2 regions of the Mesorhizobium sp. 43Arga genome follow, and region 1 is predicted to be linked to the other one. Evidence: predicted binding sites of a transcription regulator. Region 1 holds the regulator's gene; the other holds the start of a gene.
What was found. Region 1 encodes HrcA, which represses chaperone genes, less so after heat shock. Its sites were predicted from a motif close to GTTAGCACTCNCNNNNNGNGAGTGCTAAC; they were not measured.
Positions count from the first base shown of each region.

Region 2: a site for HrcA is predicted at 2,078-2,106, ahead of ACWGS8_RS11970 (co-chaperone GroES). Genes of this name have one in related genera too.

Region 1 is NZ_JBSKBO010000020.1:14,487-19,644, reverse strand. Features, by position in the region: gene hemW (radical SAM family heme chaperone HemW) at 1-756, opposite strand, end outside; gene rdgB (RdgB/HAM1 family non-canonical purine NTP pyrophosphatase) at 753-1,415, opposite strand; gene ACWGS8_RS33370 (VOC family protein) at 1,415-1,825, opposite strand; gene rph (ribonuclease PH) at 1,841-2,557, opposite strand; gene hrcA (heat-inducible transcriptional repressor HrcA) at 2,714-3,796, shown strand; gene ACWGS8_RS33355 (hypothetical protein) at 3,836-4,033, shown strand; gene ACWGS8_RS33350 (PQQ-dependent sugar dehydrogenase) at 4,125-5,158, shown strand, end outside.
Region 2 is NZ_JBSKBO010000002.1:1,108,966-1,114,123, reverse strand. Features, by position in the region: gene ACWGS8_RS11990 (Hsp20/alpha crystallin family protein) at 1-457, opposite strand, end outside; gene ACWGS8_RS11985 (Hsp20 family protein) at 551-1,033, opposite strand; gene ACWGS8_RS11980 (usg protein) at 1,282-1,560, opposite strand; gene ACWGS8_RS11975 (hypothetical protein) at 1,584-1,925, opposite strand; gene ACWGS8_RS11970 (co-chaperone GroES) at 2,262-2,576, shown strand; gene groL (chaperonin GroEL) at 2,638-4,266, shown strand; gene ACWGS8_RS11960 (hypothetical protein) at 4,333-4,548, shown strand; gene ACWGS8_RS11955 (DUF982 domain-containing protein) at 4,778-5,092, opposite strand.

The sequences.
Region 1 (5,158 bases):
GTTGGAAATCTCATAGGCCGGCAGGCCATGCGCGGACGTAATCTCCTGCGTCAACGCATAGAGGTCGGCGGCGTGGTCATTGTCGGGAATGATGAATTTCTTCGCCGCATGCAGGGCGTGGAAGGGCGTGCCCTCCTCGATGGTCAGCTGGTAGAGCGACAGATGGTCGGCGGCGTGACCAATCGCCTGTTCGAGCTCGGATGCCCAGGCCTCCGGCGTCTGGCCGGGCCGGGCGTAGATCAGGTCGAAGGACAGGCGCGGAAAGATTTCGCGCGCGAGCCCGATGGCGTGCAGCGCCTCGTCGACATTGTGCAGCCGGCCGAGGAAGCGCAAATCCTTGTCGTTCAGCGCCTGCACGCCGAGCGAGACGCGGTTGACGCCGGCCGTGCGATAGCCGCGAAAGCGTTCGGCCTCGACCGAGGACGGGTTGGCCTCCAGCGTCACTTCGATGCCGTCAGGCACCGTCCAGTTCTTGGCCACCGCGTCCAGGACCCTGGCCACGGTTTCCGGCTTCATCAGCGACGGCGTCCCGCCGCCGAGGAAAATGCTGGTCACCTCGCGCGGCCCGGTACGCTCACGCATCGTCGCCAGTTCCGCCTCAAAGGCGGCGGCGAAGCGCTCCTGGTCGACAGGCTGGTGGCGGACATGGCTGTTGAAGTCGCAATAGGGGCATTTGGCCGCGCAGAACGGCCAATGGATGTAGACGCCGAAGCCGGGGCTGCGGTCGAGCGGCATGGTCATGCCGGGTCCAGTCATGCCGAGCCCAATCTCGGCAGATCCAACCGTGCCTGGGCGAATTTCTGGAAAGCGCGGGCGCGATGTGAGAGCGCCGCGGCCTGGCCGGGTTTCCAGCCGTGCTTTTCCTCAGCGCTCATCTCGCCAAACGTCTTGTCGAAACCATTGGGCAAAAACACCGGATCGTATCCGAAGCCGAGCTCGCCACGCGGCGGCCAGACCAGCGTGCCTTCGGCCTCGCCGCGATAATATTCCGCCTCGCCGTCGGGAAAGGCGAGACAAATGACGGCGACGAAGCGGCCCTTGCGCTGTTCGGCCGAGGCGGCGCCGACCTCCTGCAGCGCCACTTCGGTGCGCTGCATGGCCATGGCGAAATCTCTGCTACCGTCAGGGGTTTCGGCCCAGTTGGCGGTGTAGACGCCGGGCGCGCCGTCGAGCGCGTCGACGCACAGGCCGGAATCGTCCGACAGCGCCGGCAGCCCGGTCGCCTTCGCGGCGGCCAGCGCCTTGATGTAGGCGTTTTCCTCGAAGGTGGTGCCGGTCTCGTCAGGCTCAGGCAGGCCATAGTCCTTGGCCGACTTCGCCTCGAAGCCGAACGGCCCCATCAGATCGGCGAATTCGCGCAGCTTGCCGGCATTGTGGCTGGCGACAACGATCTTCTTGCCATCAAGTGTATGCATCAAAGGCCCCAGATTCTCGGCTCGGCGAACTCGATCGAATTGCCCGAGGGGTCGCGTATATAGAGCGAACGGCCGCCCTGCGGCCATTCGAATTCGCTTTCGATGGCGATCTTCTTCGCTTCCAGATGCGCCTTCCAGGCGACGATTTCATCCGCGCTGGCCGCAAAGCAGAGATGACCTTCGCCGACCGCGCCATGCGGCGGCACCGGCAGCCGGGCGTCCGGCGCCGGCGGTATTTTGGTCGCTTCGGCGTTGAAGACCAGCAGCACGCCCGGCCCGCAGCGAAAGAAAAGATGCCTGCCGTCGACCTTGCCGAGCAGGTCGAGGCCGAGCACGCCGACATAGAATTCCTCCGCTACCGCCAGATCGGTGACGTAGAGGGCTGATTCAAGGATGGCGGAAGGGGTCACCAGAAAATCGATGGCTTACGCCACCGCCATTTGCTGCAGGCTGACCAGACGCTGGATGCCTTTCTTGGCCAGGCCCATCAACTCGGCGAACTGGTCCTCCGAGAACGGCTCGCCCTCGGCGGTGCCCTGGATCTCGACGATGCCGCCCTTGCCGGTCATGACGAAATTGGCGTCGGTGCCTGCCGCGGAATCCTCGAGATAATCGAGGTCGATGACGGGCTGGCCGTCATGGATGCCGCAGGAAATCGCCGCGACATGGTCCTTCAGCACCTTGGCGACGCTGGCCATCTGGCGGGCTTCCATCCAGCGCAGGCAATCATACAGCGCCACCCAGCCGCCGGTGATCGAGGCGGTGCGGGTGCCGCCATCGGCCTGGATGACGTCGCAGTCGACGGTGATCTGCTGTTCGCCCAGCGCCTGCAAATCGACGACGGCGCGCAAGGAGCGGCCGATCAGGCGCTGGATTTCCAGCGTGCGGCCGCCCTGCTTGCCGGCGGAGGCCTCGCGGCGCATGCGTTCGCCGGTCGAGCGCGGCAGCATGCCATATTCGGCCGTCACCCAGCCCTTGCCGGAATTGCGCATCCAGCCCGGCACCTTCTCCTCGAGGCTCGCCGTGCACAGGACATGGGTGTCGCCGAACTTCACCAGGCACGAGCCTTCGGCGTGCTTGGAGACGCCGCGCTCGAAGGAGATGGCGCGCATTTCGTCGAATTGGCGTTTGGAGGGGCGCATTCAGGCTTCTTTCCAGTCATTTTTCGGAATCGTGGCCGGCTTTTAGCCGCATGGGGGGCAGCGCGCAAAGGAAAACGGACCGGGCCATCCGATACAGAGACCGGGTTGCGCCCACCGTGCCGAAGTCTATATCCTGAACAAGGAGGTTTTGGCCGAATGACCAAGGCAATCGATCCGGGTTCGCAGCCGCTTGCACTTCAATCACTCGACATGCGCTCACGCGACATCTTCCGGCGCATCGTCGATTCCTATCTCAGGGACGGCGAGCCCGTGGGCTCGCGCAGCCTGTCGCGCATCCTGCCTTCCTCGCTGTCGCCGGCCACCATCCGCAACGTGATGAGCGACCTCGAGCATCTCGGGCTGATCTATGCGCCGCATATCTCGGCCGGCCGGCTGCCGACGCAGGCGGGCCTGCGCTTCTTCGTCGATGCCTTCATGGAGCTTGGCGACCTCTCCGACGAGGAGCGCCGCACCATCGAGGCGCAGGTGCGGGCTTCCGGCTCGGGCGCGACGCTGGAGCACATGCTGACCGAGGCCAGCCAGATGCTGTCGGGCATGTCGCGTGGCGCCGGCCTGGTGCTGGCCGCCAAGAACGAGGTGGCGCTGAAGCATATCGAATTCATCCAGCTCGAGCCGACCAAGGCGCTTGCCGTGCTGGTGTCGCAGAATGGCGACGTCGAGAACCGTGTCGTCGAGCTGCCCGCGGGCATCACCGTCTCGCAGCTGCACGAGGCCTCGAATTTCCTCAACGCCCATATTCGCGGCCGTACGCTGGCCGAGGCGCGCACCGAGATCGCCCGCATCAAGGAAGAGACGAGAGCGGCCCTCGACACGCTGTCGCAGGACCTCGTCGAGAAGGGGCTGGCGGTGTGGGCGGGCGCGGAAAGCGGCCTGCCGGCACGGCTCATCGTGCGCGGCCGCGCCAATCTACTCGAAAACGTCACCGCCCAGGCCGACATCGAATTGCTGCGCCATCTGTTCGAGGACATGGAGACGCAGGACGGGCTGATCCAGCTGCTTGACCTCGCCGAGCAGGGATCGGGCGTGCGCATCTTCATCGGTTCGGAGAACAAGCTGTTTTCGCTGTCGGGCTCGTCGCTGGTGGTCGCGCCCTATCGCGACAAGGATGCCCGCGTCGTCGGCGCGCTTGGCGTCATCGGCCCGACCCGGCTGAACTACGCCCGCATCGTGCCGATGGTCGATTATACCGCGCAGCTGATATCGCGCATGTTAAGGTAGCGCCCCGGACGGCAAGAGACGGCAGGAGGGAGAAAAAGAATGGCGCTCGAAGAACTCAAGGCCCGGATCAGCCTGCTGCTCGAGGAGATGGTCAACCAGCCGGAAGACCAGCACGAAATCCAGGAACAATTGCGCGAAAAACTGCGGGAAATGCGCGCCATGGGCCTGCCGCTGCCGGCCGATCTCGTCGCGCTGGAGAAACGCCTCGACGACGATTTTTACGCTGCCGGGACATAAACGGGGAAACCGCTTCCCTCAACTCGTTGTGTGAGGCGGAACCCGGCGACAAACCGGCCGTTGGTTCCTTCGCGGCGAAATGGAGGAAAAAATGATCCGATTGGCCGGACTGGTGATCCCCGCCCTCTTTCTCGCGAGCGCGGCGTTCGCCCAGCAGGCGGATCAGCCGGTGCTGAAGGGCGCTGCCGCCTTCGGCGACTGGCGTGCCGACAGACCGGGTATGCGTCGCCTGATCAAGCCGGACGACCTGCCGAAGCCCTATGTCACCAAGTCGGTGTCGAACGGCGCCGGCCTTGCCGACATACCGGCGGGCGCAAAGCCGCAACTGCCGCCAGGTTTTTCGGCCGAGCTGATCGCATCCGGCATCGACAATCCGCGCGTCGTGCGCGTCGCGCCCAATGGCGACCTGTTCGTCGCCGACAGCGAAGCCAACCAGGTCCGCGTCTATCGTCTGGCCAAGGACAGCGCCAAGCCCGCCGAGGACGGCATTTTCGCCGGCAATCTCAACCAGCCCTACGGCATTGCCTTCTATCCGCCGGGAGACAACCCGCAATGGGTCTATGTCGCCAACAGCGACAGCATCGTGCGCTTCGCCTACCGCAATGGCGAGCTGAAGGCATCCGACGAGCCGGAAATCATCGTCGCCAACATTCCGGCGAACCATCACTGGACCCGCGACATCGTCTTTTCGCCTGACGGCAAGACGCTTTATCTGTCGGTCGGCTCAGGCTCGAACGTCGCCGAGGATATGGGCAAGGCGCCGGATGGCGGCCTTGAAGCATGGGTGAAATCGCGGCCGCTGGGCGCGACCTGGGGTTCCGAAGAGGGGCGCGCCGACGTCCAGGCCTTCGATCCGGACGGCAAGAACGGCCGCATCGTCGCCACCGGCCTGCGCAACTGCTCGGGCATGACCGTCCAGCCGGCGACCGGCGCGCTGTGGTGCGTCGTCAACGAGCGGGACGCGCTCGGCGACAATGTGCCGTTCGAATACGCCACCTCGGTCAAGGACGGCGCGTATTATGGCTGGCCCTGGTACTATATCGGCAACCACGAGGACCCGCGCCACAAGGGCGCGCGCCCCGATCTCGCCGGCAAGGCAACCGTTCCCGACGTGCTGATGCAGGC
Region 2 (5,158 bases), on a different contig from region 1:
GAAGAACCACGGTCAGGATGCCGTTTCTGAAGCGAGCATCGACGTTGTCCTTCTCAACGTCATACCCCAGAGGAATCCAACGCTCGAAGCGGCCGTAGTAGCGCTCCGAGAACTGCCGGTCCTTGTCCTCGGATTCTGAACGCTTTTCGCCCCGCAGCGTCAATACACCATCCTCAAGCAGGACCTCGATGTCCTTTTCGTCCAGGCCGGGAACTTCGGCCGTAACCTCGATCTGCTTCTCGTTGTCGGAAATCTCGACGCTCGGCCATGTTCCACCCAACGAAGCCGCCCTGCTGAAGGACGGCAGGCGCCCATCGAAATCGCGGAAAACGTCGTCGAACAGCCGGTTAACTTCGCGGTGCAGCGACAGGAACGGGTCGCGCCCGCCGTCGCGGAACAGGCTTGGGACGCGACGACTCTCTTCGCGCCCCCAAGGGATAAGATCACGTACACTCATCGTGGTTCTCCTTTCGACAATTCTTCTTGTTCGTCCCAGGCAATCTCGCCGGCCGATATTGGGCGCTCGGCGGGCAAGCTCCCGTTCCGAAAGTTAGGCAACCTGCTTCTCGACCGTAGCCCTGTTGGCCTTGGTCTGGATCCGGGGCCCGCTTTCAGCTGAGCCGATCTCTATCCGGCGCGGCTTCATCTCCTCGGGAAGTTCGCGCTGGAGATCGACAGTCAACATGCCGTTGACAAGGCTGGCCGCGGTGACCTTCACATGGTCGGCCAGTTCGAACCGGCGCTCGAACGGTCGCCCCGCGATGCCGCGGTGTAGATACTGCGCATTTTCGTCCCCAACCCTCTCGCCGCAGACGACAAGCATGTTGGGCTCGTGGATAATGCTGAGTTCATCCTGGGCGAATCCCGCCACCGCCATGGTGATGCGATAGGCATCCTCGCCGGTCCTGGCGATGTCGTAAGGCGGCCAATTGTCGACGCTTGGCGTGCGGCTCGCATTCTCAAGCAGATCGAAGACGCGGTCGAAGCCGATGCTCGACCGATAGAGGGGGGAAAAGTCGAAAGCGGTTCTCATAGCCATATCCTCCTTGCCTTGAGCAACATGGTACGAGGGGCGCCAAGGATGCGGCGCTCCCTGACCTGCCGGCCCGTTAGGGCGCCGGCGAAATCGATCTGGGAATTCTCTTTCGCCGCGTCAAGAGGCCGTCTTGGAACGTTCTTCTGATTGGACAAGCACAGCCGTGGCCCGGGACGCGGGTTCGGAACTGGCCGACCTGCCCGATCGAGGTCCGGCCAGTGTCGCCCGGCAGCCCGAGACCGCCTTCAGTGGATGGCTATAAGGCCGTCGACGATGCTCCATTCCGAGGGTTTGATGAGGCGGTGGTGGGCGACGCGCACAGAGTGGAGCGCGCCCTCCAATTCGCGCTCCCAGTAGCCGAGAAAGCCTTTCAACTCTGGAAAGTGCGGCGCCAGGTCGTATTCCTGCCAGACGTAGAGCTGAAGCAGGCTCGGGTGGTCGGGAAGATGGTAGTGGATTTCGGCAGTGGTCAGGCCGTAGCCTTTCATCTGCAGGCGGAATTCCCTGCTAACCGCAGTGGCCATATGGCTCTCCTTGGCTTGCGACATTAGGCGTCCACGTGATCAGGCGTGTGCCTATGGCCGCTCTCAGTCGGGATCGGGCGGTTTGCGTCGTCCAACCTGCAAAGAGCATCCATGATCTGATCGAAGGAGACCGGCTGCTCGGCTCCCGGCGGCCGGCGCAGCGCCGGAACGGATTCCACCGCGCAGGCGTCCGAGGCCCAGGACGAGAGGATCGCCCGCTTCTCCTGAATGTCGAGCGTACCGTCCTTCAGGACGTCGTCTGGATGCGTGAAATGGCTCGCCGGCGACAACAAACGGTCGAGCGCGAGGTCGGATGTTTCGGGAACAAGAGAAGGGATGATCGGCTTGGGGTCGTGTCGGTCCATCGTGGTCCTCCGTCTTTCCAAAAAGCTCCTTTGTGCAGGCTTCAGATTCACGCCATCGCCAGCGGCGAGGCTCGGATAATTTCGTTCGTTCGTCAGGAAAATTCAAGCGGGAATGCGCGGCTTCAATCCAATTAACCGTATGTTTTCATGGCGCTAGCACTCGACTTGCGGGAGTGCCGAAAAATTCTGCCGAACCTCTTGAAACCGAAAAGTCGCAAAACTAAGTCGATGTGCGCTCGATGCCCGCGAGGGGTCGCGGCACCCCGCACCGGTCCGATATTGCCGGTTCGGTGCGGAGGAACCTCAAAAAATCTGTTTGTCCAGAAGGAGAACGATATGACGTTCCGTCCATTGCATGACCGTATCCTGGTCCGCCGCATCGAGGCCGATGAAAAAACGGCCGGCGGCATCATCATTCCCGACACCGCCAAGGAGAAGCCACAGGAAGGCGAGGTCATCGCCGTCGGGCCTGGTGCGCGCGATGAGAGCGGCAAGCTTGCGGCTCTCGACGTAAGAGTCGGAGACCGCGTGCTTTTCGGCAAGTGGTCCGGCACCGAGATCAAGCTGAACGGCGAGGATCTGCTCATCATGAAGGAAAGCGATGTGATGGGCGTGATCGAGCAGGCCGCGACGCTGAAGAAAGCCGCCTGACCGGAGCCTCGACCGAACCCCAACCCAGTCAATGAAAGCTGCCTAGACAAGGAGTGATCTAATGGCTGCCAAGGAAGTCAAATTCCATTCCGACGCCCGCGAGCGCATGCTGCGCGGCGTCAACATCCTCGCCGACGCTGTGAAGGTGACGCTCGGCCCGAAGGGCCGCAACGTCGTCATCGACAAGTCGTTCGGCGCCCCGCGCATCACCAAGGACGGCGTCACCGTCGCCAAGGAGATTGAGCTCGAGGACAAGTTCGAGAACATGGGCGCCCAAATGGTCCGCGAGGTCGCTTCGAAGACCAACGACCTCGCGGGCGACGGCACCACGACGGCCACCGTGCTTGCCCAGGCGATCGTTCGCGAGGGCGCCAAGGCGGTCGCCTCGGGCATGAATCCGATGGATCTCAAACGCGGCATCGACAGAGCGGTGGATGCGATCGTCGCCGAACTCAAGGTCAACGCCCGCAAGATCACCAGAAACGACGAGATCGCACAGGTCGGCACCATCTCGGCCAATGGCGATGCCGAGATCGGCCGCTTCCTGGCGGAAGCCATGGAAAAGGTCGGCAACGAAGGCGTCATCACCGTCGAGGAAGCCAAGACCGCCGAGACCGAACTGGAAGTCGTCGAAGGCATGCAGTTCGACCGCGGCTACCTCTCGCCCTACTTCATCACCAACCAGGACAAGATGCGCGTCGAGCTCGACGAGCCCTATGTGCTGATCCATGAGAAGAAGCTCGGCAACCTCCAAGCGCTGCTTCCCGTGCTCGAGGCCGTGGTCCAGTCCGGCAAGCCGCTGCTGATCATCGCCGAGGATGTCGAGGGCGAGGCTCTGGCGACGCTGGTGGTCAACAAGCTGCGCGGCGGGCTGAAGGTCGCCGCCGTCAAGGCTCCGGGCTTCGGCGACCGCCGCAAGGCCATGCTGGAGGACATCGCCATCCTCACCGGCGGCACGGCCATCAGCGAGGATCTCGGTATCAAGCTGGAGCACGTCACGCTGGAGATGCTCGGCCGCGCCAAGAAGGTCGCGATCGAAAAGGAGAACACCACCATCGTCGACGGCGCCGGCAAGAAAGAGGAGATCCAGGGCCGCGTTACGCAGATCAAGGCGCAGATCGAGGAGACCACCTCCGACTATGACCGCGAGAAGCTGCAGGAGCGGCTGGCCAAGCTCGCCGGCGGCGTCGCGGTGATCCGCGTCGGCGGCGCCACGGAAGTCGAGGTCAAGGAGAAGAAGGACCGCGTCGACGATGCGCTGCACGCGACGCGCGCGGCGGTCGAGGAAGGCATACTGCCGGGCGGCGGTGTTGCCTTGCTCAGGGCGGCCAAGGCCCTCGACGCTGTTGCTGTCGACAATCCCGACCAGAGATACGGCGTCGACATCGTCCGGCGCGCGATCGAGGCTCCGGCGCGCCAGATTGCCGAGAATGCCGGAGCGGAAGGCTCGATCATCGTCGGAAAACTGCGCGAGAAGACCGACTTCGCCTTTGGCTGGAATGCCCAGACCGGCGAGTATGGCGATCTCTACAGCCAGGGCGTCATCGATCCCGCCAAGGTGGTGCGCACCGCGCTGCAGGATGCGGCTTCGGTCGCAGGACTGCTTGTCACCACCGAGGCGATGGTGGCCGAAAAGCCGAAGAAAGAAGCCGCCCCGTCCATGCCGACCGGCGCCGGCATGGACTTCTGAGACGCCGGCGGGAGCCCGCTCCCGGCAACGGGAGCGGGCATTTCACCACGAACGATGAGAGGCCCTATGGAGACGATGAGCGGAGATGGCTGGATTCCTTCGCCCACGCATGCCGCAAGCGAATTCCTCGCCTACGAAACCGAATGCCGCGCCGCCCTGAAGCCGATGCTGACAGGCTTGCTGGAAAAGGCCGAGTCCGCGGGCTGGAACCGGAGGACGGTCGCCTCGACGTTGATGTTCCTGGCGGCGCAGCATGTGTCTGCGGCGTCGGAAACCCCGTAGGCGATGACCAGGAAACGGGTCGGTGAGATCGGCGTTGGCTCCTTGTTGATAACGTAAACTCGGGGTGTGATCGGCTATTGGCTCGATCACACCCCAGACTCCAAACGTCGCGCAGGAGCGTTCGAGCGCAAAGGCAGTGGTTGGTGCGATCAAAGGTCAGGGCTCGCGGCTGATCCTCGATGAAATCTTTCGGTAGACGCCGCGGCAGCGTGAACACGTCGCCGCGAATTCAGCCGCCAGCGTCCAGAATGCGGTCTTCAGTGCCGATCTTTGGCCCTGTCATCCATGATGGCGCCAAGGGGACATCCTCGATGACCCTGACCCTGCGTGCCCAAGTCGTAAAGGTCTTGTGCGCCGCCTCGACAGACTTCCGGCCATCATATGCGGAGTAGCACGTTTCGCACGCTGCTGCGTGCAGAAGGCCACGTCGTTCGACGGGCCATTCCTCCAGGAACTCTATGGCATCCATAACACACTCGATCTTTCGAAGAACGAAGCCGTCGTCCCTCACGAAAATCGGCTGCTTGAACGTTCCACTTTCCATAGCAACCTCCCTTCTGACCTCCATTGCGGCCGAACGTCAGGTCCCGACGGGCCTGCGCCTTCGGCA